DNA from 4 places in the Shewanella pealeana ATCC 700345 genome. Region 3 is predicted to be linked to each of the others. Evidence: predicted binding sites of a transcription regulator. Region 3 holds the regulator's gene; each other region holds the start of a gene.
What was found. Region 3 encodes sigma-54, which starts transcription at its own class of promoters, with help from an activator protein. Its sites were predicted from a motif close to GTTGGCACGNNNNTNGNNT; they were not measured.

Region 1: SPEA_RS15300 (DUF3192 domain-containing protein) is a predicted target of sigma-54. The motif match lies at 4,300-4,318, and genes of this name have one in related genera.
Region 2: flgB (flagellar basal body rod protein FlgB) is a predicted target of sigma-54. The motif match lies at 2,263-2,281, and genes of this name have one in related genera.
Region 4: SPEA_RS05820 (YggN family protein) is a predicted target of sigma-54. The motif match lies at 4,735-4,753, and genes of this name have one in related genera.

The regions. Positions count from the first base shown of each region.
Region 1 covers NC_009901.1:3,532,436-3,540,299, reverse strand. Annotated here, with positions in the region: gene SPEA_RS15330 (alkyl/aryl-sulfatase) at 1-202, opposite strand, end outside; gene SPEA_RS15325 (LysR family transcriptional regulator) at 404-1,321, shown strand; gene queF (NADPH-dependent 7-cyano-7-deazaguanine reductase QueF) at 1,390-2,262, opposite strand; gene syd (SecY-interacting protein) at 2,306-2,947, shown strand; gene SPEA_RS15310 (Zn-ribbon-containing protein) at 3,072-3,845, opposite strand; gene SPEA_RS15305 (hypothetical protein) at 3,853-4,200, opposite strand; gene SPEA_RS15300 (DUF3192 domain-containing protein) at 4,339-4,731, shown strand; gene SPEA_RS15295 (DUF2789 domain-containing protein) at 4,738-4,968, opposite strand; gene SPEA_RS15290 (GNAT family N-acetyltransferase) at 5,154-5,792, shown strand; gene SPEA_RS15285 (Mpo1-like protein) at 5,785-6,087, shown strand; gene SPEA_RS15280 (DUF3301 domain-containing protein) at 7,245-7,640, opposite strand; gene SPEA_RS15275 (DUF3549 family protein) at 7,637-7,864, opposite strand, start outside.
Region 2 covers NC_009901.1:1,628,902-1,636,765, reverse strand. Annotated here, with positions in the region: gene flgE (flagellar hook protein FlgE) at 1-489, opposite strand, end outside; gene flgD (flagellar hook assembly protein FlgD) at 575-1,387, opposite strand; gene flgC (flagellar basal body rod protein FlgC) at 1,413-1,829, opposite strand; gene flgB (flagellar basal body rod protein FlgB) at 1,832-2,230, opposite strand; gene SPEA_RS07015 (CheR family methyltransferase) at 2,396-3,229, opposite strand; gene SPEA_RS07010 (chemotaxis protein CheV) at 3,369-4,289, opposite strand; gene flgA (flagellar basal body P-ring formation chaperone FlgA) at 4,500-5,273, shown strand; gene flgM (flagellar biosynthesis anti-sigma factor FlgM) at 5,371-5,688, shown strand; gene SPEA_RS06995 (flagella synthesis protein FlgN) at 5,785-6,210, shown strand; gene SPEA_RS06990 (LPP20 family lipoprotein) at 6,598-7,044, opposite strand; gene SPEA_RS06985 (FlgO family outer membrane protein) at 7,045-7,674, opposite strand.
Region 3 covers NC_009901.1:4,406,258-4,414,121, forward strand. Annotated here, with positions in the region: gene lptA (lipopolysaccharide transport periplasmic protein LptA) at 1-16, shown strand, start outside; gene lptB (LPS export ABC transporter ATP-binding protein) at 13-744, shown strand; gene SPEA_RS19030 (RNA polymerase factor sigma-54) at 881-2,344, shown strand; gene hpf (ribosome hibernation promoting factor) at 2,375-2,662, shown strand; gene ptsN (PTS IIA-like nitrogen regulatory protein PtsN) at 2,665-3,108, shown strand; partial or broken gene rapZ (RNase adapter RapZ) at 3,316-4,183, shown strand; gene SPEA_RS19050 (HPr family phosphocarrier protein) at 4,170-4,445, shown strand; gene mgtE (magnesium transporter) at 4,542-5,906, shown strand; gene SPEA_RS19060 (molybdate ABC transporter substrate-binding protein) at 5,975-6,769, opposite strand; gene SPEA_RS19065 (YiaD family glycine zipper/OmpA-like lipoprotein) at 7,042-7,716, opposite strand.
Region 4 covers NC_009901.1:1,343,788-1,351,651, reverse strand. Annotated here, with positions in the region: gene SPEA_RS05835 (hypothetical protein) at 1-112, opposite strand, end outside; gene SPEA_RS05830 (IS110-like element ISSpe2 family transposase) at 766-1,782, opposite strand; gene SPEA_RS05825 (LysR family transcriptional regulator) at 2,574-3,515, opposite strand; gene SPEA_RS05820 (YggN family protein) at 3,869-4,684, opposite strand; gene glsB (glutaminase B) at 4,918-5,832, opposite strand; gene SPEA_RS05810 (YggL family protein) at 5,832-6,158, opposite strand; gene trmB (tRNA (guanosine(46)-N7)-methyltransferase TrmB) at 6,209-6,922, opposite strand; gene mutY (A/G-specific adenine glycosylase) at 7,195-7,864, shown strand, end outside.

The DNA.
Region 1 (7,864 bases), 870 kb from region 3:
CGAGATTCTTAGAAGATTGCTCGAATGCGCGGGTATCGGCAAAGTTAAGGGTATCCGCTACAGCTTGGTTATGCGCTATGGTGTGCTCGGTGGCATCTTTACCTTGATAGTGCACAGTGATGTGATCATGTTCGTGCTGGGCAGCTGCGGCGTTAAATGAAAAAACTGACAAGATTGAGAGAGTAAGTAGAGTCTGCTTCATGAGTTCCCCTTAGTAAATTGATTTAGTTCAAAGTTTTACGTCTTAATCCTAGCTGATTAACTCTGTGATAGAAGACGTCTTTCGATTGAATGTAGCCAGTATAACCATGGTCATTTGATTAATAATTAGCGTAGACTTTACTTTTAATATTTATAATATGAATATTAAGTCTGATGTTATTAACGGTAAGCGAAACAATTTATGTCACAGCAGAAGTCGTTCGATCTTAATCTATTTCGTATCTTTACTGCGGTGTACCGTACCTCGTCATTTAGTCGCGCAGCCGAGGAGCTGGATTTGACTCAATCGTCGGTGAGCAACGCTATTACGCGGCTTAAACTCGCGGTGGGGGAGGAGCTGTTTATTCGCGTAGGCAGGGGAGTTAAGCCAACGGCGAGTGCGATGAACTTGTATCAGCAGCTTGCAAGTCCCGTATCTGAAATTGAGCAGGTAGCTTCAAGCTTTGAGCTCTTTGATGCAAAGCGTAGTGAACGCACCTTCTATGTTTATGCCAGTGAGTCTGCGATTTTGTTGCTGCAGGGGATTGTTGAGCAGTTCCTTGAAGAGTTGTCGATTAATCTGGTGTTTCGTGAACCACCATTAATCGAAGAGGAGCTGCAGATGGATCTGCAACTTGAGAAAGTGGATTTAGCACTGGATATCTGGCTACCGGAATCGAGCTCTTTCAAGAGTCAGAAGGTGATGCAGGATAAATTGGTGTGTGTGGCCAGAAAAGGCCACCCGCGTATAAGTGGTGCGATTACGCAGGAGCAGTATTTTAATGAAAAGCATATCATCTTTAAGATGCGCCGAGATAACTTAAGTGTTGCAGATCTTTTAACCAAGCAAGTTTTGCCTGCTCGCAAGATGCACAGTGAACAATCATCAATTTTAAGTATGATGGCCTTGGCCTCTAAAAGTGATGCCTTAGCTATTGTGTCTAAGTCTTATACCGATGAGTATGCACAGCTGTTTGGCTTACAGGTATTTGAGCTGCCCTTTGCGGCAGAGCCTATCGAGTATTACATGGTATGGAGTCATAAACTGCAGCAAAACCGTGCCAATATTTGGTTAAGGGATTTGCTTAATCAAGCGATAACACGGCGAACACAGGCTTAGTTTTAGCTTTGAACTTAATAAAAAAGACCTGTAATGCAGGGCGTTACAGGTCTTTGCTTGGAGTTCGATTATTGTCTGGCGAGACGTTGATTTTCAGCCGGGTGTTCAAAATCGCTACGATATGGATTGATATCTAAACCACCACGGCGAGTATAACGGGCATAAACCGTCAGCTTGGCACATTGGCAGAAGCGTTTGAGATCAACAAAAATACGCTCAACACATTGCTCGTGAAACTCGTTATGTTGTCTGAATGAGATGAGGTATCTCAGCAACTTCTCACGATCAATCTTTGGCCCTTGATAGCGGATCATCACAGTGCCCCAGTCAGGTTGCGAGGTGATCAAGCAGTTTGATTTAAGCAGGTTAGATGTCAGCGTTTCTGCAACAATCGCTTTATTATCGACGCTTTCAACTAAGTAGTCAGGGTTGAAGCTATAGTCATCAACCTCAATATCAAGATCGTCGATGCAAGTACCCGGTAGCTCAACAATGCGCTGGTGGCTGAACTGTTTAGGCTCGATAACCTTAACGGTAACATCACCCATAGCACAGGCACTTAAGTCTTGGACTAGTCGTTCCTGTACCGCTTGTGCGTTTTCGAATCGTGTCTGATTGTAGCTGTTTAAATACAGCTTGAATGACTTAGACTCAATAAGGTTTTTACTGTCAAAACTTAGGCTGAACTCGGCGATGGCAACCATAGGTTTGCCTTTAGCGTTTAACCAAGAGAGCTCGTAGCCTGTCCAGATATCACAGCCATGAAATGGCAACTCTTGAGTGAGGCCTATTGCATCACGGTTTAACTTACGCGGCACGCCTTGAAGTAAAGATGCATCATACTGCTCTTGATAACCTGTCGACTTTCCTAATGTTAATTCAGAAAGTTCGGGGGCGTTACTATAGGGATCATGATGTTGTGTCATCAATACGGTTTCCATGTCAAAATAGACCCCTATTATAACTGATTTGGAACTGTCTTCAGTGTCTTCTTTACCCGCTTTAGATCTTTTTTTATCTAAATATCAACAAGCCTACGTTGATCAACTCGGCGAACAGCCAAGATATTATGCCCAAGAGCAAGAGTCTGACTGCGTTGTGGGCGAAATGGATAGCGACGGAGCTGTATTTTGGCAAGGGGTTGTTCGCGATAATCCTGGGCAGTTTGAGAACGTCGAATCGGCGCTTGAGTTGACGCTTTGTCCTGAGATAAACACATTTTATGGACGCCATTTTTCTGCGCCGCTGTTTTTTGACTCCAAGTGGGGAAGTGGCGAGCTTATTCAGGTGTGGAATCAAACCGATTTTGAGTATCTGCAGCAGAACATCATTGGTCATTTGATGATGAAGAAAAAGCTTAAGCAGGAGCCAACTTGGTTTATCGGTGTGTTAGACGATGAAGATAAGATGCTAACGGTGAATAATGCCGATGGCAGTGTTTGGGTTGAGATCCCAGGTGAGCTTCAAAGCACTAAACTTGCTGAGTCATTAGATGAGTTTATTAGTTTATTGACACCAAGAGTCATGCCGCCAGTAAAACCGATAGAGGAGTCTATGCCAGAGCTTGACCATCCCGGTATTTGGCAGCGTATGAAGCTGATGTGGAATAATTTACGCGGCAAATAGTCCAGTTTAAATGTGAAGGTATCTTCTCGTCATGGGGGAGTGGTGCTTAAATATTAGGGTTAAACAAAAATGGCGCTGAAATATAAGCGCCATTTTTATAATTGTTTATATGCCAGTCTGAAAGTTATAAGTGATCCCATGAGATATTAGACACGATACGGCAAGTGTCACAACGAAAGTGAAACATATCTAATAAAGGTTCATCGAGTAACCACTCTTTACTGCCACACTTTGGACAGGGACGCTGCTTTTCTACCGCTAGGCTTTCGCCGCCTACACGATATAAATAGTAATAAGTCGGAATTTTAGTTAAGTATTCGACTCTTCCGCGCAGATCCCAGCCACGTCTAAATAGATCGCTCTGATGGCTAGTTAACTCTTCAAGCGCTGCAAATTCAGCTTTTGTGGCTGCGGCCATCTGTAGTTCATCACAGGCCTGCCATTCAGTTTGCCAGCGGATCATGCGCTTGTGATCGCCATTGGCAGTTGCCGGAATTTGATATAGAGGAATGGGCTGCAAAGTGTCGCCGTTTCGCAGTGGTGAGCACATATGTACGTAGCTAGTGTAAAGTAGTTGCCAACTTGGCGTGTCTAGACTCGACACTTCTGAATTAATGTCTTGGCCAATGTATTTCTCCCGTGGTGCGAGTAGTTTAGCGTCTGTTAGCTCACTTAATGCTGTTTCAACCCAAGGACTATTGAAGCGCTTAGATAAGCTGCTCTTTTCAGGCATTAATAGCCTTACTCTAAACTCACCTTCGTTAAAAGCGACGGCGAATTCGCGTCCTAAAACTTGGCCATTAGCACGATAAGCTTCTAGTAGGCCATTTATCGCTTTTTCAGCAGCGCTAATGGTAGTGTTATCAAAGCATTCGAATCTTAACTCAACCACATGCATCTGTTTTCTATCCTTCGCTGTTATTACATTGTTTTTCTAGTTTGATTAGCTGCTGTTTTAGCAAGCCAAACTCAGTTCTAAGCTCGGAAAGTTCTTGCTCGAGCCTCGTTATCGCATAGGCTTGTTGCGCCATTAATGACTGTTTAGGAGCATCCTCTACAGCTTGAACGGAACAATCTGCCGATAGTTGTTTAATATCGTCGGCGCTCATGGATTTAAATTGCTGTAATCCTTGGATCAGTATTGGCATTGGAATGCTAGTGCCGAGCTTGGTTTTAACGAGTGCGAGGCTTGGTGTTCTACCTTCATCACTGATCTTCTTAGCAGCACTGAGTACTTGTTCTAATGGACTCATGGTTAGTTAAATTCCTTACTCGTTAGTCTTTTTGTCAACCGACTCATAATTGTTAAGGTCTACTTAAATATAAATGTAAGTAAAAACAGTCGCTTGATGTTTGGCATGTTAATTGCTTTTTAAATAAAACTAAAAGCAATGTTCATACAGGGAATTAAAGTGAAAAATAAATTATTAAGTTTAGCGTTTTTTGGGATTGCAAGCTTAGGGCTAACAGGCTGTGTGGTCAATCTCGGTGATGGGGAATCTGGCTGGGATAATAATGGGTCATGGGAAAAAGTTCAGGAAAAAAATCGTGCTAACTTATCAAAAATCTCCTTGGGTATGTCTAAGGATCAAGTTGTGACCCTAATGGGAACCGCCGATTTTAACGAAGCCTATGTGCAGCAAAATAAAGAAGTGTATGTGCTTTTCTATCGTACCCAACGCACCCATGGTGATGGAAAAACGACAAAAGATGAATGTACGCCAGTGGTGATCAGTAATAATACCGTAGTGGGGTGGGGGGAAATGGCTTATAGCAAGATCTAGATAAGCTTACTTTCTTAGCAAGGTGTCCAAGTGATCGATAACTTCCGACCATTGGGCATCTTGTGCTAGTGATTCAGCCAAGAAATGCTTTTGCGCTTCATTCCAAAATGGTGCCTCATATAACTGCATCGCATCGGGCAGATGATGATCCTTAATAAATGTTTCTATTGCTGCATCATCATTTTCAAGCCCTAGCTGCAAAAACAAATTGGCAAAGTTTTGTGTCGTCATATCCATCTTCATTCCTGAAAATTTTATTGCTGCTGACATAAGTATGGTTGAAATAGCAGAATTGGCTGCAATATTCTTGATAGCTTTCATTTACAAAACTATAGGCATTAGCACTTTTAATTGATTATTAATTGCACTTTCTCAATAGCTTGATACATTGGTTGAGAGTGATCTAGATCAAGGAATTTGCAATGGAAAACCAAGCCATGGAAGAATGCCGCGCTGTATATTTAACTGCAGAAGATTTACGCATTGCGGCCTCAATCCTATATAACGCCTACCATGATGACCCTTTCTTTATTGAAGCGCTTTTTACCGGTGACCAAACACAATATGAACAAAAATTGCGTGGCGCTATTAGAGAAGAATTGAATGAATTGTGGCAACAAGAGCAAGCGCTTATTGGTATGTTCGCAGGGGCGCGATTGGTGGGGGTAGCCTGTATCGTGACTCAACAAGTGCCCTTAGGTGAGGCTCGTTATTGGCACTGGCGGCTAAAAATGCTGTTAAGTGCAGGCTGGCAATCAACTCAAGCCCTGATTAATAAAGAAAACCAAATAATCGAAAACTTGCCCAGCAAGCAGTGCGGTATTTTGCAATTTATCGCGATTGCCAATAATGAGCAAGGTAAGGGCTATGGTGGACTACTGGTGAACGCCGTACTGAGTTGGTGTGATGAACAGCCTCATCTTGATGGCATCGGAGTATTTGCCAACCATTCCGCTCATATCAAACTATTTACACACCATGGTTTTGAAATGATAGAGCCCCTTACCATAGGTAAAGTAAGCGGAGAGCTACTGTTCTATAGAGGACTGGTGAATGAATAAACCTTACTCCTCATTTGCTGAGTTTTATCCTTTTTATCTTTCGCAACACCAAGATAAGACATGCCGAATACTTCACTACATTGGAAGTTGCTTGGTGATCCTAACACTAGTTTATTGTGTGTTAAATTCGCAATGGGGCATGTTATTGCTGTTACCCGTAATAGGTTATGGCTTTGCTTGGATCGGGCACTTTGTTTTTGAGCAAAATAGGCCAGCGACTTTCAAATACCCTTTGTATAGCTTTATGGCGGATTGGGTAATGTTGTATAGAGCGCTAACTCATAGAAAGTACTGATTATTCGCTTTGAGACAGTGATTATGTGCGAGATCTCTCACCTTGCTGTGGGAGATAAATTGGGGAACATGAAGATAATAGTTGGCTCTGGGTTTTAAATATCTAAAAATCAATATGTTATGCAAAGCTCGTCTTGTTGGTTGTTTGTTGTGCACATGTGTCTTTAATGTTCGGTAAGAAAAATCTTAGGTTTATGAGTAAACTTATCATCAGAAAGTGACGAGTACTAAGGATAGCACTTAGCTCTTTCTAGTTGTTTAGTAATGAAACCAATTATTTTTGCCTAAACTTATGCTTATCAAGCTTTTTTAGTTGAACATAATGGTTTTGCAGGATGCAACAAGGACAACCTCAGGAAGAGGAATTTAGCTTAGGATAAGCTAATGAAAGGATTCGGTACGTAAGTACAAGGATATAAATGGATTTACAAGGAAGATGCTGGAAGCAAGTTAACCAAGGATGATGCAGGGAATGCACGTTTATAGCGGGAAAGCTAAAATAAAGTAGTGCTAGGGCGTACCGAATGGTACGCCCTTTCTTTTTCCAATGCTGATTAGGACTATTAGTTACTTTGATGTGAGAGATCTCTTACAGCTTCGTAAGAAATGAGTCCTACTTATGGTTGTTAAGTCTAGGGATTTATCAATAAACTCATTAAATACAGTTAATTAACAAGTAGTGCAATCGTGACGCTTGATAACTGGCATGTTAAATAAATGTTTAACCCCGTATTTTTAGTTAACTTTTGAATTATTATTTATATGTGCAAGGAAGCTGGTTATCTCAAAGGTTCAGGATAATCTGGTGTTGAAGGAACGACATCTAAGGATACGACCAAGGGCGGCTAAACACTCCAGGATGGAAGGTTTACTACCTAGGAAGGTGGAATGCTACGGAAGGTATCTGAATGGATTCTCAAGGAAGATGTTGGGCACGCTCAGGATAGAGCAAGCTTGGTAAATGGAATACCGAGAACAAATGGACATGTATCGTAAGGTACAAGGAAGAGTAAGGTTCATGGATGATGCAGGAGCAAAGTTACGCATGGATGGTGCAGGGAGCACTCATATAGCTGGATGAGCTTACACAAAAATAGAAAAGGCACGTCTCCTCTGGGGCCGTGCCTTTACTTCATTCAGGGCTGGTGTTGCGGATATTTATTTACAACGGCCTGAATTACAACCACCTCGAGAGCGTCCGCCACATCCACCACCTAACGACCCCTTCGCCTCTGGCGCTTCACTCCACTCTGGCTCAGGGAATATTGGCCACTGTATTTTTTGTATCTTTTTACCGTGCATCCATAAGTTACCACGATACTGATTGATACCATCGGTGCTAAATTCAAATAGATATTTAACTTTCCAGGTCAATCCACTGCTGCCGCCAAGGCTAGGTTTTGCGGATTCTTGTGCAATCGCGAGCAGCTGAACTTTTTGTTTTTGGCACTCTTTATTAGTAAAAACACGGCTTATTTCAGCCATTTGCCTCAATTGCCAAAAAAATGCAGCAACCATGATCACTGCGGCAATAATCAAAAAATCTGTCATCATCCTTTCGTTACCTTGAACAAACCGCCGATTGCAGTTGCAAGCTCTGTGCTACGATTTGGATTACGTAGTTGAGCGAGTAGCTGAGTGCGAATTAATGGAATAGCCACAATATCAGCAAAAATCTGGTTAAAGAAGTGTTGTTGCTGTTTTGCTAAGGCTTCTAAGTAGATAGTGAGAGTTTGCTCATCTTTTAATGCCGACCAGTTACGTGCTGCAATAGTAAT
Region 2 (7,864 bases), 2.4 Mb from region 3:
ACCGACTTGATCTGTCTTAACCGGGCTACCTGCGGTATCTGGAATTTGTACAGGCTTAGTGGTAGTTAAACTTACAGATGTAGAATTTCCATCTTTATCTACCGGGAAGGTCTGTAAGAAGTTACCTGCAGAATCAACGATATAGTTGTTTGAGTCAAACTTAAATGCACCTGCACGAGTAAATGAGTGATCTTGCGAACCTACTTCAGATGAAGTCACGAAGAAGCCACCACCATTAATCGCCATGTCGAGCGAGTTATTGGTAAACTGCATGCTGCCTTGATGAAACTGCTGAGCGACTTGACTGGTTGCCACGCCGCCGCCCACAGTGGTTTTACTATTGGCAAATATAGAACTCGCATAAACATCAGCAAATTCAGCACGAGATTCTTTAAAGCCTGTGGTGTTAACGTTAGCGATGTTGTTTGCCGTTGTATTTAGGTCTTTTTGTGCAGACGATATACCGCTCAATGCAATGTTAAATGACATGATTCACCTCAATCCTTGTTTAATTCTATTTCAAGACGTTTGCTGCTCATATTGAGCGCAAATATCTCGCAAAATGAGTTCTAGTTTAGGTTTCAGATACAGCTAGTACATCGCTGATCTTAATACCGCCGACACCACGTAAATTTAAAATAGCGCCCGTAGCTGCGGTTCCAAGTGAAACACTAGTAACATGAGCATAAGTCGATACAGGTAGCTCTTCGCTTGTACCACCTACCTTGCCGCTGGCTTTGAAGGTATAGTTCCCCTCCGCAACAGGCTCACCGTTCTTATCTAAACCATCCCAGCTCACATCGATATTGCCACCAGCACTGCCATCCACATTGTAAGTTGTGATGAGCTGACCTTTTTCGTCCTCAATACGAACAATGACAGATTCAATAGGCTCTGGCGTACTTATGATGCCCTTCATACTCGGATCTTCAGCCGATATATGTGCGGTGTCAGACGGGATCAGCACCTTTTGGCCAACAAGACCTGATGCCTGTAACGCCTGACTCGAACTGGTTAATGCATTGAGATTAATAATCTCTTCATTGAGCTTGCTGATCCCATCTACGGTTGAAAAAGAAGCCATCTGCTGGATCATCTGATCATTTTCAACAGGCTTAAACGGATCTTGCATAGACAACTGTTGGCTTAACAGCGAAAAGAAATCCTCTTGGGTCAACTCCTGACTATTAGGTTCAGGAATAGGATTTTCTTCTGGCAGACGTAAGCCATCAAGAAATGGATTCCCTGTGGATGTCTGTTCAGTGTTCGTTGCCGATGCAGTCGAACTCTGGGTCGCTGTAGCAGCTGTTTGCGGCGAAATAGCATTCGCCTGCGGAGTCTGACTCGGCGCCGTCTGCGTTGCGGTTAGCGGATTAATAAGGCTCAAAATTTACCTCCAGCTTTCACTGAGTTTATTTGCCTATTCTAAGTGTCTGCTGAAGCATAGATTTAGCGGCTTCAGTGACTTGAACATTCATTTGATAAGAACGAGAGGCTGAGATCATATTCGCCATCTCTTCCATCACATTGACATTTGGCTTATAGATAAAGCCGTCGGTGTCCGCCATTGGGTGATCTGGCGAAAACTCTTTATTTAGGGGTAAGTCACTTTCTACAATCCCTTTAACTGCCACCGATTGCGCAGCGCTTTGATGCTGCTGCGCTTTACTCATTTCGGCTTCAAAGATTGGATGACGAGCGCGGTAGGTCTCTCCAACACTGCTCGATACTGAATCGGCGTTAGCTATGTTACTGGCAGTGGTATTGAGTCTGACCGACTGAGCCGACATTCCAGACCCTGCAACATTGAAAATATTAAATAAGCTCATAATTAATCGCCTCTAATCGCTTTTTTCATACCAGAGAACTTACTGTCTAGAAAACCCAGTGACATCTGATATTCAAGCGCATTTTGCATAAATGCAGACTGCTCTTGCTGAATATCGACAGTGTTACCGTCACCGGTATCTGGCTGATTTGGCACTCTATAGCCTAAATGCTGCTGAGTTAACGCCGCCATATCGAAGTGCTTACTGTCACTTTTCGCCATAGCTAAACCTGTTTGCTGAGATTGGGCCGCGTTCATTGCTTTTGAAAAATCAACATCGCGAGCCTTGTAGCCAGGCGTATCGGCGTTAGCAATATTTGAAGATAGGATCTCTGCACGTTGGGAACGAACGCCCAAAGTGTGTTGGTGAACTCCTAACGCTTTATCAAAACTAATCGCCATAAAATTGCCTCCTCAGCTCTATGGCTGAAATAAAGCAATAGTTATGCCAAATTAATATAATAAATAGAAGTTTATGGAGAGAATGAGTTCAAGTAGGTTTAGTCAGAAACAAAAAACGCGTCTAGAGAGACGCGTTTGCTTTACAGAGTGCTGTTCAGGCCGAGATTAAACTCGCTTCTGATAATAGATCCCAGGATTACAACGGATCATATCAAATTCATCGGACAAGCCAGCTATAGACTCAGATGCGCCAAGAAACAGAATGCCGTTAGGATTTAATGCGGCAGCAAATTGCCGCAGTATTTTCCGCTTTGCCTCAGGAGAGAAATAGATCAATACATTGCGGCAAAAAATAATATCGAACTTGCCGAGTAAGGTATAACTCTCGAGTAAGTTATGCGCTCGGAAGTTAACCAAACGCTTAACGTTATCTTTAACCACCATGTTACCCGAAGGCAAAGTATCAAAAAACTGACGCTTACGTTCGTCTGACAAGCCTCTGCCTAAAGCGAGATTATCATACTCAGCACCTTTACAACGTTCTAGCATAGATGGTGACAGATCGGTTGCCAAAATACTGGCATTACCCGGCAAACTCCCAGGCTTACGTTGTTGGTGCTCTAAGATGGTCATCGCCAAAGAATATGGCTCTTGCCCTGATGAACAAGCAGCCGACCAGATCTTTACCGGACGCCCTAAACGGCTGAATGTCGGTAATATAGTGTTCGATAACAACTCGAAAGGATAACGGTCTCGAAACCATAATGTTTCGTTTGTGGTCATGGCATCGATAACCTCAGTGCGCAACTGACGCTCTGTCGGCTTCATCGACTGCTTTACCACTTCTGATAAGGAGGGCAAGTTATACTTACCCATTAGAGGCGCTAATCGGCTTCGCACCAAATACAGCTTGTTCTCTCCCAGCACGATACCGCTGTGCTGCTCTAGGAATAATCTAAATTGCTTGTACTCATTCTCTGCAAGAGACTTATTTGACACTCTATTATCCTAATATCAATAAAACAAACCGCTTCGACCCAACAAGGTTAAATACAGCCAAAAAACGAACGCAGCGTTATACCTTAGCAGCAAAGGAAACACAAGCAAGAGATGTTTCCGACTTCGCTAAATTCCCCTACTAAAGACTTAAGTGCTTGTTCACCGCAGCCGCTAACTCATCGGGATTAAATTTCGCGATAAAATCATTTGCACCGACTTTTTGCACCATAGCCTGATTAAACACGCCACTGAGTGAAGTGTGTAATACCACTTTGATATTCTTAAGCTTAGGGTCATCTCGGATCTCAGCCGTTAAGGTATAACCGTCCATCTCTGGCATCTCAATGTCTGAAATAATCAAAGGAATTTCCGTTGAAACATCTTCACATCCCACTGCTATGGCTCTGAGCTTTTCTAACGCCTCTTTGCCATCTTTTGCGGTATCGATTTGTAGATCCAGCGAAGTCAACGCCCTAATTATCTGTTTACGTGCCACCGAAGAATCATCAATAACCATAATATGGTAGTGCTGATTCGTATCAAGGGTTAAAGCATCATTCAGTTCTTTACTGGTTTCAGTATTAACAGGCGAGATCTCATCGAGAATTTTCTCAACGTCTAAAATTTCAACTAGTTCATTATCAATCTCTGTCACCGCAGTAAGATAAGAGTATTTCCCAGCCCCTTGAGGCGGCGGCATAATGGCTTCCCAGTTCATGTTGATGATACGCTCAACCGAACTCACCAAAAAGCCTTGTACGCTGCGATTATACTCGGAGATGATAATGAAACAGTTACTAACATCCTCTATTGGACGCCCACCTGTTGCAGCACTCAAATCAATCACCGAAATTGTCATACCACGTACATGGGCGATACCGCGTACTTTTGAGTTCAACTTAGGCAGAGTAGTTAATGGAGGACACTGCAATACCTCTTTAACTTTAAACACGTTAATTCCGAATCGTTGACGTCCATTTAGTTTAAATAACAATAACTCCAATCGATTCTGACCTACCAATTGGGTCCGTTTGTTTACTGATTCAAGAATAGTCGACATAAATTTTTTGCCTTGTACCTACATCTCATAGGCTTATATCTAATTAAAATTAAAAGAACTGCGCAAATAAATACTGAATTCAGGTCTCTACCGATCAATTCCATACATCTTTCCTTTTTAGGCATACTACTTGCTTAACTAAGGCATATCTGAGTTAAACAAAGCAATTTCAGTCAAACTAATGACGCCCACCGATGCAAAAGGATAGAGATGACTGCGGTCCAACACATCCCCAAATATACGCGCATTCTAGCGAATCAAGCTACTGCATTCATTATAAAAGCTTTTATTGGCTCGTTTTTCATCATACTTGTGATGCCAACTCTAGCACTTGCAGCTGAACCTGCCAGTATTCCTTCTATATCGACCATATCTCGATTAGCTATAGCCGCAGTAGAACAAAAAATAGAGGCTCCTGAAAAAGCTCGGATAAATATCACTCCGCAAAGTCTAGATACCCGAGTCAATTTACCTAATTGTTACCTGCCAATTAAAGCAGAGATAGCCAGTGACCGCGCTATCCGCCGTAACAATACCGTTAGAATTAGCTGTAACAGCCCTGATTTAAGCTACCCATGGCAGATTTTTCTCTCGGTTCGAGTCGATATCCTCTATCCCATCGTTGTGGCAAAGTCGACCATGGGCCCCGGAGACTTGCTCGCTCGCGGTGATATTGAGATCGAATATATCGAGCAGAGCAATCTTCGCGGTCAGCAATTTGAGGAGATATCTCAAGTTGTAGGTGCAAGACTAAAAAGACGTGTCGCACCGGGACAGCCTATTTTTGCTAATCAACTCTGTATCGTTTGCAAGGGCGACAGTGTATCGATATATGCACGTTCTGAAAATTTTGAGATTAAAACCGTCGGTGAAGCACTGCATGATGGTAACGTTGGCGATAAAATTCGGATTAAAAATAGTCATTCACATAAAAAACTCGATGCACGTGTCACTGGCGTTGGCCAAGTCGAAGTAAGAATGTAAAATGTAAGAGTGTATGAATGAAAAAATCCTAAAGTATTGAGTCATGCTGCCGATAGCATGTGTAATAAACTCTCTTTATTAACTGTTGGATCTCAAAATGGCTATTGATATTAAACAAGTAAATACCCATGCCAATACTCGTATTGGCATGGGTATGAATGCGAAAGGTGCACCGGCTCAAACCGCACCGTCGGCGCCGGCTCAAAGCGCACAGAAAACTGATTCAGTGTCGATTACGGCGCAGGCTCAGCAAATCCAAAACGTACAGACTAAGATGGCTGACATGCCTGAAATCGATCAAAAGAAAGTAGATGCAATCAAAGCGGCAATAGCTGAAGGTCGTTATAAAATCGATCCTGAAAAACTGGCAACTAACATCGCTAGCTTTGAGAATGATCTTAAAGATTTAAGTTAAGCCCTGTGTTCCAGCTTTCGTTTACAACGTCGCGGTCACTGGGCTCTACAAAATAAAAAGTAACCAACACGTTTGACTCAAAATAGACAGGCCATTATGACTAATTTATCTCAACTCATTAGCTCACAACACCAAGTGCTGACCGAGCTAAAAGAATTGATCAGCCAAGAGAAACAGGCTTTGCACGCACAGCAGGCCGATGTTTTATTGTCGTTAGCTAGCACTAAGGCAAATCTATTGGCGAGTCTTAAACAAAATGATGAGATAATTGCACAGCAGCCCGATCTAGCCTTGTTAAAGACCGACCCAGAGCTATCGCAGCAAGTAGCTAATACCAAGCAATTATTAGCCGAATGCCAACAGCTCAATGCCGAAAATGAATCCTTGATTGAATTAAGTTTAGCCAGCTTAAATCGATTCTCGCAGGCACTGCAAGTCAGCAGAAACTCCTCTAGCCTAACCTATGACGGTAAAGGCAAAACCTCAAGTATCTCCACTCTAGGTAATAATTTAAAAGCTTAAATGTTTAAAACAAGGACGCTGCGCTGCGAGGACGTGACTTTGTCTCAATTGAATGTCACTTCGAGGGCGTCGCGTTGCGACTTCTAGATCCTAGGTTAAAGATAAAGAAGGTGCTAGGAAAGCATAAATATCAAAGCAATTGCATAAATAAAACCAATGCAAGCTTTTGACTTTTCTTGTGCTTTTCCTAGGTCCTAGAAGCGAAGCGTCCTAGACTCTTCTTAGCTTATACCGTCAGCGCAGCGTTTGTCTTTTCTTGTGCTTTTCCTAGAACCTAGAAGGACGAAGTCCGCCCTAGGTCCTCGAAGTGAGCCAGCGAACGTCCTAGAATCAAAAAGTGAGCCTGCGAACGCCCTAGCTCCTAGAAGCGAAGCGCCCTTCTCAGCCTTAAAAATACGTAATCTCTTTGACTCTTTGTGAGCGATTTTGCTGCTGATACAGCGCCCACACCTGTTCGAAATCCAGCTCAAGCTCTGTCACATAGTGCTCGCCTGCGGGATAACTCTTCACGACCTTAGCACCGCGGATCACACCTGACACTGATGCCTGAATTTCATCCGCCGCCAACATCCAATCTCGAACCTGGCTAGTAGCGCTAAGTTGCTGACCATAGACCTGCTCAGCAAGTTCACGGTAAGCGGCAATCTTTGATGCCTGCATTGCCATTAATACCCGCTGGGATTGCTCTGTTGCTGGCTGAGTATCCAGTGGTGCATAACCTATGGCAGTCAATTTAGGGAAAGAGCTAGGAGCCTCGGTTTCGTATTGCACATACCTGTCTTGCGCAGAGCATGCGCTAAGTGCTAACGCAGCAAATAAGATAACGGCCTTCATCTATTTATCCCCTACTAATTGAACTGTGTGCTGACCAGCTTGTGCATCCCTATAGAGTAAGCCATTTTGTGAAACGACTTTTTCAGAATGGCTGATGTAGCCAGGCATTGCACTCGCATTAATAAAACCCTGCGCCGCCGATATCACGCGGTTATTGCTGATATTAACGATACGGCTATTTAAGGCGACACCTTGAGTCGATAAGCTCATGGTCGACACGACCACATTTTCAATTGGAACATCTACCGGCAACTGCTGCCAATCTCGAGTCAATATAAATTCCCCTGACTGAGTTACCTTAAGTGTGTCGCTCACATTGATATCAACAAGATTAAACTGATGGTCATGCAAGCTAGCAATCAGGCCTTGCTGAAACTGCAGCCCTAACGCATTGGTCGACTTCATATCTGACAGCAACACAGGCGTGGTAACTAGTAAAGGTTGGTCTGGACGTAGCCCATCGTTTTGACGCACCAACTCATTGACCATCTGCTGCGATAAGTGATTGATCGCCTCAGTATGCGGCAAGCCATGGCCGTTAGCCATCTGTAGTTCAGCCTGATTATCGGCTTCGGTGCTTGCGCAGCCTAAAGCAAATAACATAGGTAAAAAAATGATTAGTTTATACATTTTTTAATCTTCCTGATGGGCTGTCATAGCCGCGGTTAATCTCAGTCTAAATCTCAGTATCGAGCTAAATCTCAATCTCAAGCTTTATCTCGGCCCGTTTTTGACACAAGATTTATTGGCAAAGTGAGTGCTATTAACTCTTATCGGCAAATAAGCTAATAACTTTATCGCTTTTCACCTTAAGAAATCG
Region 3 (7,864 bases):
GCAGGAACAGCAATGACCCAAATTACCTTAAAAGCGGCTAATCTTGCTAAAAGCTATAAAAACCGTGCCGTCGTACAAGATGTCAGTCTCACCGTAAAAACGGGGCAAATTGTGGGCCTACTCGGCCCTAACGGGGCCGGCAAAACAACAACCTTCTACATGGTGGTCGGCCTAGTACAGAGCGATAAAGGCAAGATCTTTATCGATGACGATGATCTCACCCTAGATCCTATGCACCTGCGTGCTCGTAAAGGGATTGGCTATCTGCCCCAAGAAGCCAGCATTTTTAGAAAGCTTTCGGTGCGTGACAATATCATGGCAGTGTTACAGACCCGCCATGATATCAATAACGAGCAACGTGAAGAGCAGCTCGAACATTTACTCGAAGAGTTCCACATCACTCACATTCGCGATAGCCAAGGCATGGCATTATCGGGCGGTGAACGACGTCGAGTAGAAATTGCCCGAGCATTGGCCGCTAATCCAAAGTTTATTTTATTGGATGAGCCATTTGCCGGTGTCGACCCAATTTCAGTTATCGATATCAAAAAGATTATTGAGCAACTCAAAAGCCGCGGCCTAGGTGTACTGATCACTGACCACAATGTTCGAGAAACCTTGGACGTTTGTGAACACGCTTACATCGTGAGTCACGGAAACCTCATTGCCGAAGGCACACCTGCCGAAATCTTGGACAACCAACAGGTTCGAGCAGTGTACTTAGGTGAGCAATTCAGGCTATAGTTAATTCATAGTATGGAAGCTGAAAAACTCAATATGGATTTACTTCCAAATAAAATCAAAGTGTTGAGTTTTCAAGCTACCTTCGCCAGTTCAGCGAGCTTTAACGTTTAACTACAGTGTAGGGAATAGCGGTAAAATGAAAGCGTCACTCCAGCTCAAAATGGGTCAGCAGCTCACCATGACTCCCCAGTTACAACAGGCCATTCGCCTGTTACAACTGTCTTCTTTAGAGCTGCAACAAGAGATCCAACAAGCATTAGACTCTAATCCGCTATTGGAATTAGATGAAGAGCAGTCAGACGGTGATTTAGGCGACAATGAAGACCAATCATCAAACGATGCCAATAGTGACCTCATCCAAGATAGCGCTAGCGTTGAAACCTCCGATGCCCTAACCCAAGACTCTATGCCAGATGATCTGCCAATGGACACCACTTGGGATGAAGTTTATACCGTCTCGTCAAACTCCAGCTCTGGAGTTAGCCGTGAAGACGATATGCCATTCCAAGGTGAAACCAGCGAAGGCTTATATGAACATTTAGAGTGGCAGAAAAACCTCACACCGTTTTCAGATAACGATCTTGCAATCGCCACCGCGATTATCGACGCCATTGACGAACGTGGCTACCTTACCCAAAGCTGCGACGATATTTTAGAAGCTATGGGCGATCCTGAAACCGAGCTTGATGAAGTCGAAGCGGTATTAAAGCGCATCCAGCATTTTGACCCTATTGGTGTCGCCGCGCGTAATTTGAGTGAATGCTTGCTTATCCAGCTGGCACAATATGCTGCAGAAACCCCGCATATCGACAATGCCAGATTACTGATAAAAGATTATTTAGACTTAATTGCAGGCCGCGATTTTAGGCAGTTAATGCGTAAAACCAAGCTTAAAGAAGATGAACTACGTGATGCGATAACACTTATTCAGACCCTTAATCCAAGACCAGGGCTGGCGATTGCTCGCAGCAAAGACGAGTATGTTATCCCTGACGTTTCCGTGTGCAAGAAAAAAGGTCGCTGGGTGGTTGAGCTTAATCCTGACTATATGCCTAAGATTAATGTTAACCAACATTATGCCTCTATGGCGCGTAGCACCACTAATCAGGCCGATGGTCAATTTATTCGTGGTCATCTGCAGGAAGCTAAGTGGTTTATTAAGAGTCTCGAGAGTCGTAATGACACCTTATTGAAAGTAACCAACTGTATCGTTAAATTCCAGCAAGGCTTCTTTGAGTATGGCGAAGAAGCCATGAAGCCTATGGTACTCAATGATATTGCCGAAGCAGTTGAGATGCACGAGTCGACCATTTCACGGGTGACTACCCAAAAATATATGCACACTCCAAGAGGTATTTTTGAACTAAAGTACTTCTTCTCAAGCCATGTCGGTACCGACGATGGTGGGGAGTGTTCATCGACCGCAATCAGAGCGTTTATTAAGAAGTTAGTCGCCGCAGAAAACCAGAAGAAGCCATTAAGCGATAGCAAGATGGCACAACTTTTGGCAGAACAAGGGATTAAAGTTGCTAGACGTACGATAGCAAAATATCGAGAAGCGATGCTGATCCCCCCCTCAAACCAACGTAAGAGTTTATAACTCAAAATTAGGCACTTGGAGGATCGATATATGCAAATCAACCTGACTGGACACCACGTCGAAATCACCGATTCACTGCGCGGTTATGTAGAAGATAAATTCACAAAGCTTGAACGACATTTCGATCAGATCAATAATGTGCACGTTATTTTGAATGTACAAAAGATGCAACAGATTGCCGAAGCCAAAATCCACCTTAAGAAAGGGGAAGTATTTGCCACTTCGGAACATGCGGATATGTATGCCGCAATTGACTCCCTGATCGATAAGCTCGACCGTCAGGTTATTAAACACAAAGAGAAACTAATTAAACACTAACGATGGAACTAAGTACCATCCTGCAGCCGGAATGCACTACCTGTGCCACTCCGGGCAGTAAGAAAAAGGTATTGGAGTTAATCAGTGATATTGCCGCTGTCCAGTACCCTACCCTTTCTTCACAAGAAATTTTTGAAAGTCTCTTGGCGAGAGAAAAAATGGGTAGCACGGGTATAGGTAACGGTATAGCGATTCCTCACGGAAGGCTGACAAATATAGAGCGCCCTGTTGCGGTTTTAGTTAAGTGTGAAGATCCAATCGCATTCGACGCTATCGATAAACAACCTGTCGACATTCTATTTGCGCTATTGGTGCCTTCCGAGCAGTGTGAGCAGCATTTAGCAACACTGTCTCTAATGGCTGAAAAACTCAACGATAAGGCGGTAGTCAAACAGTTGAGAAAAACCAGTAATGAGTCAGAACTATACCAAGTCATTACCCAGTAACCTCTTACTGAGGTCTTTAGATTCATCACCCACCTAAAAGTAGGTAGTGATAATTTAAAGGCCTAAGTAATTATTACAGCAATATTATTTCTTATAATCATCTGCTCAAATTCTTGCTTTCGGTTTTAAAAAAGTTAATCTATACACTTATACAAAATCGTCACAAACCACAAACATTTAGTTTAACCTCAATCAGGTAGTTATAAGATGAAGCTTGTTTTAGTCTCTGGTCGCTCCGGCTCAGGCAAATCTGTTCTATTAAGAATGCTCGAAGATCTCGGCTACTATTGTGTCGACAACCTGCCTTTACCTATGATGGGTACTCTGCTAAAAGAGCTATCAGGCAACACTAAGCTGGTCGCCATTAGCGTTGATATTCGTAACCTTCCAGAGAAAGAGAGCGAGCTGACCAAGCACCTTACCTTCCTACCGGATGGGGTCGAGCTATTAAGCTTCTTCCTCAACTCTACCGATGAAGTGCTGCTTAAACGCTATAACGAAACACGCCGCCTGCATCCTTTATCTCACGATAATGTATCGCTCAAAGAGGCGATTGAGCTAGAGGGCCGCTTGCTTGAACCGCTTGCTTGAACCGCTTGCCAATATTGTCGATCATTATATCGATACCTCAAGCTTAAACATCTACGATCTTAATGATCAGGTGCGTGAGATCTTACTTGGCAACCTTGATAAAGAACTGATGATCAATTTTGAGTCGTTTGGCTTTAAGCATGGTATGCCAACGGAAGCTGACTTTATGTTTGATGTGCGCTTTCTGCCAAATCCACACTGGGAACCTGAATTGCGGCCGATGACGGGTCTCGATAAACCTGTGCAAGACTTCTTAAATGAACGCCCCCGAGTCAATCAATTTATTCAGCAAATTGAAGGTCTGCTCGAAACTTGGCTGCCCGATCTAGAACGCAATAATCGCAGTTATCTCACCATCGCGATTGGCTGTACAGGTGGCCAACACCGCTCAGTTTATATCACCGAGCGCCTCGCGGCACATTTCAAAAAAGGCAAACATAAGGTCAACGCCCGCCACCGTGAGCTAAACAATGCCAACCATTAAGCGTGAAGTCACCATCTGTAACAAACTTGGTCTTCACGCTCGCGCAGCAACAAAACTGGTTGTTCTAGCCTCCGAATTTGACGCCGAAATCACCATCATTCAAGGTGAAAAACAAGCTTCAGCGACGAGTGTTCTAGGCTTATTAATGTTAGAAACTGGCATGGGCAAGACCGTACAACTCATTGCAACGGGAAGCGATGCCCAAGGGGCGCTCGACGCAATTTGTCAGCTGATTAACGCTAAATTTGATGAAGATAATTAATTCGTAATTTCCTGTTTGATTTCCTGTGTTAGCGCAAACAAATATCCAGTACTTAAGTTATGATAAGCGCCTTTAAAACTACCCTGTGAGGGAGCCATGCCGATTGAAGTCTTAGACAACGAAACAACAGATCAACGCCTCAATCAGCTAACAAAAGCATTGGGCAGCGGTATGTTTGTCCATGTCCGCAATATGTTGCAGGACATGGCTGCTTCAGATATTGCTTTTATTCTCGAATCTTCTCCACCTCGCACCCGTCAAGTGCTATGGCAGCTAATTGACCAAGAACACACAGGTGAAATTCTCGATGAGCTTGGAGAAGAGCTAAAAGATAGTCTGATCACCCAAATGAGTCCTGAGCGTGTCGCCAAGGCGGCCGAAAATATGGACACCGATGACTTAGCCTATATTCTTCGTAGCCTGCCTGACAGCGTATTTAGACAAGTCTTACAGTCGATGACTAAGCAAGACAGAGTTCGTGTTGAGCAAGCTCTGTCATACCCAGATGACACAGCCGGTAGTTTAATGAATACCGACACCGTCACCTTGCGCCCCGACGTCAATATCGATGTGATACTGCGCTACTTGAGAATTCGTGGTGAGCTGCCCGACGCCACCGATATGCTCTATGTTGTCGATAAGCAAGATAGAGTATTAGGCGGTGTACGTATCGCAGACTTACTCACCTGTGACCCTAATGCTTCAGTGCGTGAAATCATGATGTCAGATCTCGAAGCTATCCCGGTAGGCATGTCAGACAGCGAAGTCGCACAGTTGTTTGAGCGCCACGACTGGATGTCAGCCCCAGTTATAGATGAAAACGACAAGCTACTTGGTCGTATTACTATCGATGACGTGGTTGACGTAATTCGTGAAGATGCCGAACATTCCATGATGGGGATGGCCGGTATGGATGACGATACTGACACCTTTGGTCCAGTATTAAAGAGTACCTTTCGCCGTTCACTATGGTTGACCGTTAACTTATTTGCGGCGCTACTCGCGGCGTCAGTCAGTAATATGTTCGAAGGCACAATTGAGCAGTTTGCCACTATCGCGATTCTGATGACTATCGTACCGAGTATGGGCGGCGTTGCAGGTAACCAAACCTTAGCACTGGTTATTCGTGGTATTGCACTCGGTCAAATCGGCCAAAGTAACTCTCGCTGGCTGATTGGCAAGGAGCTTGCCATTGGCTTCCTTAACGGCTTGCTGTGGTCCATTTTAGTTTTTGCAGCTGTTTGGGTATGGAAAGGTGATATCGCCTTAGGAGCCTTGATTGCGGGCGCCATGCTTATCAATATGACGGTTGCAGGACTTGCTGGTGCCAGTATTCCACTCATATTAAAGAAGATGAATATCGACCCCGCACTCGCTGGCGGTATGGTATTAACTACAGTGACCGATGTTATTGGTCTATTTGCCTTCCTCGGCTTGGCGACAATTTTCTTAATGAACTAGCCGCTGAACACTGTGACATAATAAAGGCCGCAAATGCGGCCTTTTTGCTCTCTAATTTATGATGATAATTACTGCTTAAGCGGCGCATCAAAACCGTAATCTGCAAGGATGCTTTGTCCTGACTCAGACAGAATAAACATGGCTAACTTCCAGGCATCGGCTTGAGCATCGTCGAGTACAATCAAACCATAGTTAGCGCCAACCGCTAATGGTTCAGGCATCTGTACTATTTGCAGATCTTGCACCTCTTTTTGCGCCAATACCGCATTAGTACAGTAAGTTAAGAATAGGTCTGCACGCTTGTTTTCCATCACCCAAGCATAAGTGTTACGGCCCTTAGGGGCTTTAGCGCTATTCTCACCGCCAGTGAGCTGCAGTGCTTTATTCTCAAGTTTTGTTTGGGCACCAGCTTGTAACTTGCCCGCTTTGGCGAAAATCTTCCAAGCATAGTCTCCTGACGGATCGGCTTTTGGTGTCGATGTACCCACACGGATATTAGGATCGAGCATAACGGCGAGTAGCCCTTCACTGTCGGTATTGACATTTGGCTGTGCGAGGGCGCACATCTGATTACGGGCAAACATCACCACATTGTCACCTTTTCCTGAAGACTGTAACGTTAGCGGGTGCTTCATATTCGCCGACGCAAAGACTCCCACTTTTTCACCATCCTCGATACGCATTCTCAGCAAACCTGAAGGCCCAAAATCAGCATGCACATCTTTTTGAGCCACTTGCTGATAAGCCATAACAATATCATTCATGGCATTTTTTAAACTGCCAGCCGCTCTTAGCTCAATAGGCTCAGCGTTAACGACAAAAGGTAGGCTTAAAAGCGAAACTAGGATCCATTTTTTCATCATTTTTTCCATGGTTGAAATTAATTATCACGCAGGTGAATTAAAGTGTTAACCAATGAGAAAACATCTGCAGTCGAATAACAATGGCTTAGACTGAGTGTCTTGGAGCAAGAGCTTAACGCCGAGACTTGAGTCACCCCGCCCAAGGGTAGCGAAGACAAAAAGTCCCAACCGTAAAGCATAGCAATCACTACCTGCAGTCGCGTATTTAGAGCTGAAAATAAAAAGCCACCTTATGTAGAAGGTGGCTTTCATTACTCACGCAAGTTAAACAGTTAAGCGTTTGGCATTGGGCTTAAGATAATCTCTACACGACGATTTTCGGCTCGGCCCTGCTTGGTTTCATTGGAGGCGATCGGCTTGGACTCGCCCATACCATGAGAAGCCACACGCTGAGCTGGTACCTTCTGGCGGGTTAGGTAGTTTGCCACTTCACTGGCACGTACTTGCGACAGCCTTAGGTTATACGATTCCGCACCTGAGCTATCGGTATGACCCATCACGTTTAGCTTAGTCTCATCATATTCAAGCGCTACCAGTACCACACTGTTTAACACTTGCTTAGCACGCTGACTCAGGTCGGTTTGATCCACACCAAAAGTCACATCATTTGGCATGTTCAAAATAATATTGTCGCCACTGCGAGTCACACTCACACCTGATGATTGCAGCTGCTTACGAAGCTCGGCTTCCTGCACGTCCATGTAATAGCCAATACCACCACCTAATGCCGCACCAGATGCAGCACCGATCAAGGCGCCTTTAGCGCGGTCACTTTTACTCGATGACGCAACGCCAATCGCCGCGCCAGCGATTGCTCCAATCAAGGCACCGTTAGTCGCTTTGCCATTTTGAGATTCGTTGGTATAAGGATTGGTTGTCTGGCAACCAGACACCAACATGGCGGCGATAAGGCCACCAGCAAGAATAGAACTAGGTTTAACGCTCATATGTACCGCTCCTAACTGCTTTTGCCTGTCACAAAAGCGACTAATAAGTTGTATTTTTTTAGCAGTATATAAACCACAGTGAATTAGACAATGGTCAAGCTACTAAGTGGTTTAAAAATAAGCACTGCGAGAGCATTGATACGCACCG
Region 4 (7,864 bases), 2.1 Mb from region 3:
CATTGTAACCACCAAAACCTTGCCCTCCACCTCTAGCAAATAAGTGGCCACTGGTCGATACAATTAACACGGCTAGCAATAGTACATACTGTTTTCTGTTGAGAATATTCATTGTTCCATCCTTCTATATCCGATGATTTCAGAGTCTGGTATTACTCTTAGAAGGCTGGTATTCAACGGCCTTTCAGCTCTCAACTTAATGCTGATTTAGAGCATACCCAAAGGTAACGAACTGCATTGTTCGAAGCTCACTCATCACGGGAGCCACTGTCAGTCGCTACAGTTAAGTAGAAAGGCTGGTAATCCGTTTTATTGCGCTTAGTTTGATGGCATTTGTAACAGGAAGTCATGAGTAATACCAATCAGTATAAAGATTTGGTCGCTCAGCGAGAGTTTAGCGCTTATGTGGCAAGGTCATTAATTTCTCCTCAGTAACAACTCCTGCATTACTCTCGATAATCGCTCCTGCATTATTCTACCTTCGACCATATATGGACCCATCCGGTTTGCAAGATATTTAATATCGACTTTGAGAAGAGTTCATTGCACCCATATATTCGGCCTGTTATTGAGGTACTCCTCTGGCCCTGATGGATATTTGCTTCTACTTTCCTTATCATCCTTACGGCTTCTTTAGAGCCTGTGGCGAAGCAAGGTTTTAAGCAGAACAGTCTGACTGTCTCATCATCAAATCAATTATCTTGGCAACTTGGTGGTTAGCAAAACTTATGATTATCTCGTTAAGTTGACGCGTTAATGATTAATTTATACTGTGATACGGTATTCATCTTCTCTTGCTGCTATAACCCACGCTATTCGTGCAAGCTTATTAGCTACGGCAACACAAGCTCTGTTAAAGCCACGCCTTTCTGCAAGTGCGCTAGCCCAGCAACTAAATCTGTCAGTTTTATTAGAACTATGCTGTAAGACAGTTCTTGCCCCGTGGATAAATAGCGTTCTCAAATAAGCGTTTCCTCGCTTACTAATACCAAGCAAATTATTTTTCCCGCCACTACTATGCTGTTTGGGTACTAGACCGCACCATGCTGAAAAATGTCTCCCATTGGTAAAATCTTTACCTTGCCCAACAGCTGCATAAAATGCTGTGGCAGTCACAGGGCCAATGCCTGGTACGCTTTCTAAGCGCTGGCATACTTGGTTACTTTTCACCTCTTGTTGAACTTGGGCATCACAGTTTTTAAGTCGCTTCTCAATGTCATTAAACTCTTCATATAGTTGATAAAAAACACTTCGGCCTTTGACTGTTAATTCGTTATCGGCATTTTCTAGAATATCTGGTAGCTTTGTCCTAAAAGACGCTTTTCCTTTTGTGATGACAATGCCGTACTCAGCGAGCATACCTCTCACTTGATTTATCAGTGCAGTAGATTGTTTGTTTAGTCTTTCTCTCATTCGATGCAGCATCTGAATATCTTGCTGCTCTACTGGCTTAGGCTCTACAAAGCGCATGTTGGGGCGTTGTGCTGCTTCAGCTATCGCAAGTGCATCGTTATAGTCATTCTTATTTCCTTGTCTGTAGGGAACGACATACTGGGGTGCTATTAACTTAACTTGATGGCCAACTTTCTCGAACTCCCTAGCCCAATAGTTTGCACCGCCACAGGCTTCCATCACAACAAGGCAAGGTTCTATTTGAGCAAGAAAAAGCACTAACTCTTTGCGCTTAATTATCTTCTTTTTGACAAGCTTTCCGGCTTTATTAACGCCAACAAAATGAAAAACGGACTTTGCGATATCAAGACCAATTGTAGTAATGTTCATAGTGGACCCGTCCTCTTTCTGATGAGTTTAAGCAACTACATCGTGGCCCATTGCGAGGCCGATTAAAAGTGGATGGGTCCATTCCATTATCCTTGGTCTCGTACCTCCTATATCCATATAGTCGTGAATTAATAACATTCGCTGCATCTAACCTCCAAGTATGGAGGAAATGTCTGCAAGCATGCCGGGGACATACTGCTTGCAACGAGTGAAGAGCATTATTGAACTAAGGTTAAGCTCCCTCTTGTTCTTTAAGAGTCGCAGTATCAGAGCCGCTAAAACTCGTCATTCTGGAGCGGTATTTGCTGCCTACTTCTGCGTTGAACAGCTTCACAAGGGAATACTATTCTTTCAGCTATTAGCTAGGAATTATCGATTGAGAATGCCACTAAAATTTGGGGAGTATATCGAGAGTAGATAGAAAAATACCCCGGTTGGAAACCGGGGCAAACCAAACTAGGATGATGGTTTTAAGGCTGGTATTGTTTTAGTTATTAAAGCCTACCAGCATTGATACAAAACTGCATATAGCGGCTCTGTATAGCACAATTGAGAGGGGTCATTCTCGATTGCACTATAGGACTCAGAACTTTTTGAATCAACTGGTTACAATTGTATTAAAATGAAAACAAACTGCAACTGAAATGATTTAAAGTTGTTTAGCCAAAACTAACTCTAGCTTGGCTAAACAATTTAGCTACAGAGCTTAAGTAACTGAATTTCAAAGAGTAACAAGTACCAACACTCGTTCAGCTTTACAGCGTCCCAAATGCAGAACAATGTTTCCCCATTTACTTACGCTTTGCATACAAGTCTTTTAAGGGGGCGTCCCAATATGGCGGGGTACCGATATGATCCTTTATAAAATCGATAAAGGCGCTCACCTTAGGTGCTAAATGCTTACGTCTTGGGTAAACAGCCTGCAATGGTAAATTATGAGTCAACTGCCAGTCTTCAAGAAGAGGGACTAAAGTGCCCTTCTCAAGCTCATCTTCGAGCAGGTAACTGGCAAGATAAACCACACCCAAACCACTAACTGCAGCAGACTTAAGTGCTGGCGCATTATCGACTCTGAAATTACCTGTTACGCCAATTTCACAGTTGTCTTCACCCTGTTTAAATTGCCATACGCTATGCTCATGCCACTCACCTTGGTAAACCAAGCAATTATGGTCCACCAGCTGCTCTGGGCGGCTAGGAACGCCATGTTTTGCAACGTATGAGGGAGAGGCGGCTAACAAGAACTGACATTTCATCAAGGGTCTGGCAACCATGCCAAGGGGCAATTGCTCTGACATAGTAAGAAGCAGATCTAAACCTTCGCTAACCACATCGACTTTATGGTCGAGCAGGCTAACTTGTAACTCTAGTTCTGGATGCCTTGCCATAAACTCTGGCAAAGCAGGAATGATATGCATGGTGCCGAAAGACTGAGAAATACCAACTTTCAATACGCCTCGGGTAGCATCATTAAGATTATGAACGCTAGCAACAGCTTGGTCGGCATCTCTTAATAACTCTTCACCTTGGGTATACAGTAGCTGACCCGCCTCGGTTAAACTCAAGCTTCTAGTTGTACGTTGAATCAATTGAACGCCAAGCTTGTGCTCCAGATCGGCCACTTGGGTACTGACTTTAGACTTTGATATGCCTAACTTTCTCGCTGCAGAGCTAAAACTCCCCGCTCGAGCCACATGGGTAAAAATTGCGATTGGTTCTAAAAGTTCTAACATGTAAATCGCCTTAAGGTGTTTACGACAGTAATAGTACTTCCATCGCTAAGACATGTTATTTAGTATAAAAACAATATCTTAAGTGAATATGCGTACGCTAGAGTAGAGTTTTTATTATTTACCAATATTTGGTTTTTGCTTTTATTTTTAGAAGTATACCAAAAAATCCCCATAACTCATCAAATATGTAGTTTGGCCTAACTTGAAAGCTCTTAGCTAGTACAAAAGTTTAGCAGGGCTTAAAACGGAAAAACCCCTGCATAAAGGTGGGATGCAGGGGGGTTGCAAGACAGTCAGAAGCAACAGAAGTACTGATTATGTTTGATCAGCCAAAGAGTCCAGTGAAACTGTATTTACTCCTGCAAAGTCGTGTTTGCTGTTTCAACTAGGGGATAATTAGCAAGCTCAGGAATTTCACTGCGCAATTGCTGCTCTAGCACCACTAAGGTTTTAAATCTTTCACATAGTTTCTCGCCACGCGCTTCTAAATCTTCGGCTTGTTGATCCATCTGCAGCTCTATTTCTTCGCCGATTGAATCCATTTTATGTGAGAATGAGTCCATCTTCTGTTCGAAGCTATCACCGTCACCAGACATCATCTGTGCACCCAGAGTCATCATCATGCTGCCTAGAGAGTTTTGTACTAACTCTTCCATCTCTTGCTCAAACTCTTCGCCAAAAGCATCTTCTAAAGAAGACTCGGTCGAACCTAAGTAAAACTTATCGCCATTCTGGTAAGCCACAGTCTCGATACGCTCCTCAAGACCTGCCATCATCTCGTCAATTTTAGCGCCGGCGCTATCACCTAATAGTGGCGTCAAGGCTAAGCTCACTGCCGTTGATGCCATCTCTACGGCATCATTAACCAGTGCTATGACTTCTGGAACCTGCGTTGAAACCTCTTGCGAATACTGGCTAATTAATGCTTGCTGTTCACTATTGAGTGAAACTTGCTTGCCATTAACAAACAGCTTATCCATTTCAATGCGGTACTTCTCGTCACCAACCTCGCTCACGATAAGCTTCTTAGGCTCTACGGTAACATCGTAATTCAATGAGACTTCACACTCATTGGTCATATCATGGTCGCTATGAGCAGAAACTATTTGTAGGCTAGTTGCCGAAAGCAACACTGCAGAGATCCCAACTGAGGTAAGTAATTTTTTCATCGCTTCAATCCTTTATCGCTATTATCTAAATCTTTATATTGACTGAGATAAAGCACAGACTATGCCAAAACACACAAGCTACTGTTTTAAAAGAATTAAGAGTGGTTCGTTAGGTTTTGAAGATGTATAGCAGTAAGATATTTGGCCAATTAAACTAACTATTAGCCAAATATCACAAACAACTGGTGTAGGTACTGATATCGATGCAGATATAACAAAGTCGAACAGTAATACTAGAAAATTGAGCGACCTAAAGTCTGACTCAAAGCCTCTAACACAGCAGTGCCCGCTAAAGAGTTGCCGTTGGCATCAAGCTCTGGGGACCAAACGCACACAGACATATCGCCAGGGATCACCGCGATAATTCCACCACCGACACCGCTCTTACCCGGCATACCGACACGATAAGCGAACTCACCAGCACCATCATAAAGACCAGATGTGGCTAATAAGGCATTTAGCTGCCGATTTTGCACAGGCGTAATAAGTTGCTTACCAGCAAGGCTCTTACCTGAGTTTGCTAAGTAAAACATAGCACGGGATAGATCTGCGCAGCTCATGCGCAGCGAACAATAATGAAAATAGCTATGCAGCACAGTATCGACATCATTGTTGAAATTACCAAAGGACTTCATCAAGTAAGCAATCGCAGCATTTCTTGCACTGTGTTGATACTCAGACGCGGCAACGACTTTATCGTAACCTATGCGATGGTTTTCACTGAGCTGACGAACAATCTCAAGCATACGGTGCTTAGGAGCACCTAGGCGACTTTGCAAAAGGTCGGCAATGACCAGCGCGCCAGCGTTGATAAATGGATTTCGAGGTAAGCCTTTTTCCAATTCAACCTGTACTAAAGAGTTAAAAGAATGGCCTGAGGGTTCTTTACCTACTCTCGACCAAATTTCATCTTCTTCATACAACATCAGCGCTAAGGTAAGACTAAATACCTTAGAGATACTCTGAATTGAAAAGGGCTCGAGATAATCTCCAGCCCCTATTGTGACACCGTCAGAGGTTGTCACCGCAATACCTAGCTTATTAGCATCGACTTGGGCAAGCGCTGGAATATAATCAGCTACTTTCCCCTGTCCTAGAAGAGGCCGAACTTTTTCGATGACCTCTTCAAGTAATGCCAATTCAGGCATTAGCCCCACCAGATATCGAAAAGCTCACCAATTTCAAGATCTGATACTGGTTGTGCATCAAAGAACGCCTTAACAGCGGCTCTGTTTTCTTCAGTACACTTGCCAATATCTTGAGTGGCAATAATACCTTCCCACTCTTTATGGCCGCCGCCATGATAACCAAGACCTGCTGGTTCAATGACTTCATCAATAAACTGATCAACGATCGCATCAATTTGCTCTTCAGTTACTGACTCATTAAAAGTCCAGTTAACGTCAAATCCAAACTCTTGGAACTCATCAACGCGTAATTTCTTACGTAAGCGACGGCTACGGTTTGCTGCCATGGTTACTCTCCTAAATAGCTTATTTTAAAGTTTACTTTCTTATTAAACGCTTAAACGCGCTCAAACATAAGATCCCAAACACCATGACCTAAACGGTGGCCACGCGCTTCGAATTTAGTTAGCGGACGGTGAGCTGGACGCTCTACGACATCACCTGTTGCAGATTGGTTTTTATAACCAGGCGCTGCAGTCATCACTTCCAGCATATGCTCGCTGTAGTTTTCCCAATCTGTTGCTAGATGGAATACACCGCCAACCTTAAGTTTGCTACGGATCAATTCAGCAAATGGCGCTTGAACGATACGACGCTTATGGTGACGAGTCTTATGCCAAGGATCTGGGAAGAATAATTGCACACAAGCCAGGCTGCCTTCGGCAATGCTGTTCTCGAGCACTTCAATCGCATCATGGTGATAAACACGTAGGTTGGTCACGCCAGCTTCTGCAGCTTCTGCCAGACAGGCACCAACACCAGGTTTATGCACTTCAATACCAATAAAGTTTAATTCTGGTGCAGCCTTCGCCATTGCAACTAATGATGCGCCCATACCAAAACCAATTTCTAAAACGGTATCAGCTTCACGGCCAAAGACTTCAACTAAGTCGATTGGCTCAGGAGTGTAATCTAGACCAATTTTAGGCCATTGCTGCTCCATTGCTTGAGCTTGACCTTTAGTTAGACGGCCCTCTCTCAACACAAAGCTTCTGACTTTACGAAGGTATTTACCCTCTTCATTGAATTCAGCGGTTGTTACGTCGCTCATTATCGCCCTCGCTTAAGGCTGCGCTAGCATTAGACAGCTATTATTTAAAAAAGAAAGGCATTATCCAAAGTTAAACCTTCAGTGCAAGCCTTATTGTGGCGAAATTATACCAAGAATCTCAGTTTGTGCGAGCAACAGCTATAGTTTGCCCGCAAATAACTTGCTTTAGCGCTCAAACACTGCACGTATCCAATAACAATTTGCATCATTTCCTGCTTAATAAGCACAAGTGTCGGCTTGTTAATCGCCAAGGCTAAAGTTACACTGCGCCGATGAAAACTACCGCCTCTTTTTCAACCCGAATTATTACTTGGTACGACAACTTTGGTCGTAAACAGCTCCCTTGGCAAATCGCTAAAACCCCATACAAAGTGTGGATTTCAGAGATCATGCTGCAGCAGACTCAAGTTGCCACCGTTATCCCCTATTTCGAAAAATTCATTGCTCGATTTCCAGATATCGATACCTTGGCTAGTGCCGAGCAAGATGAAGTGCTGCACTATTGGACTGGGCTTGGGTATTACGCACGCGCACGTAACCTGCATAAAGCAGCCCAAACAATGCAATCACAGTTTAGTGGTGAGTTTCCAACCGATTTCGATGACGTTTTAGCGCTGCCCGGCATTGGCCGCTCCACCGCTGGAGCGGTACTGTCTTTATCACTGGGGCTTAATTTCCCCATTCTCGACGGTAACGTTAAGCGTGTTTTGGCTCGCCACGGCGCTATCGAAGGTTGGCCTGGTAAAAAACCTGTAGAGCAACAACTTTGGCTATTAACTGAAAACCTAACGCCAGCAAAAGATATCCAAAAATATAACCAGGCCATGATGGATATAGGTGCGACAGTATGCACCCGCTCAAAACCCAACTGCGCTCAATGCCCGGTCGCCATTGACTGTAAGGCTCAGTTAAGTGGTCGTCAGAGCGAATTCCCTGGTAAAA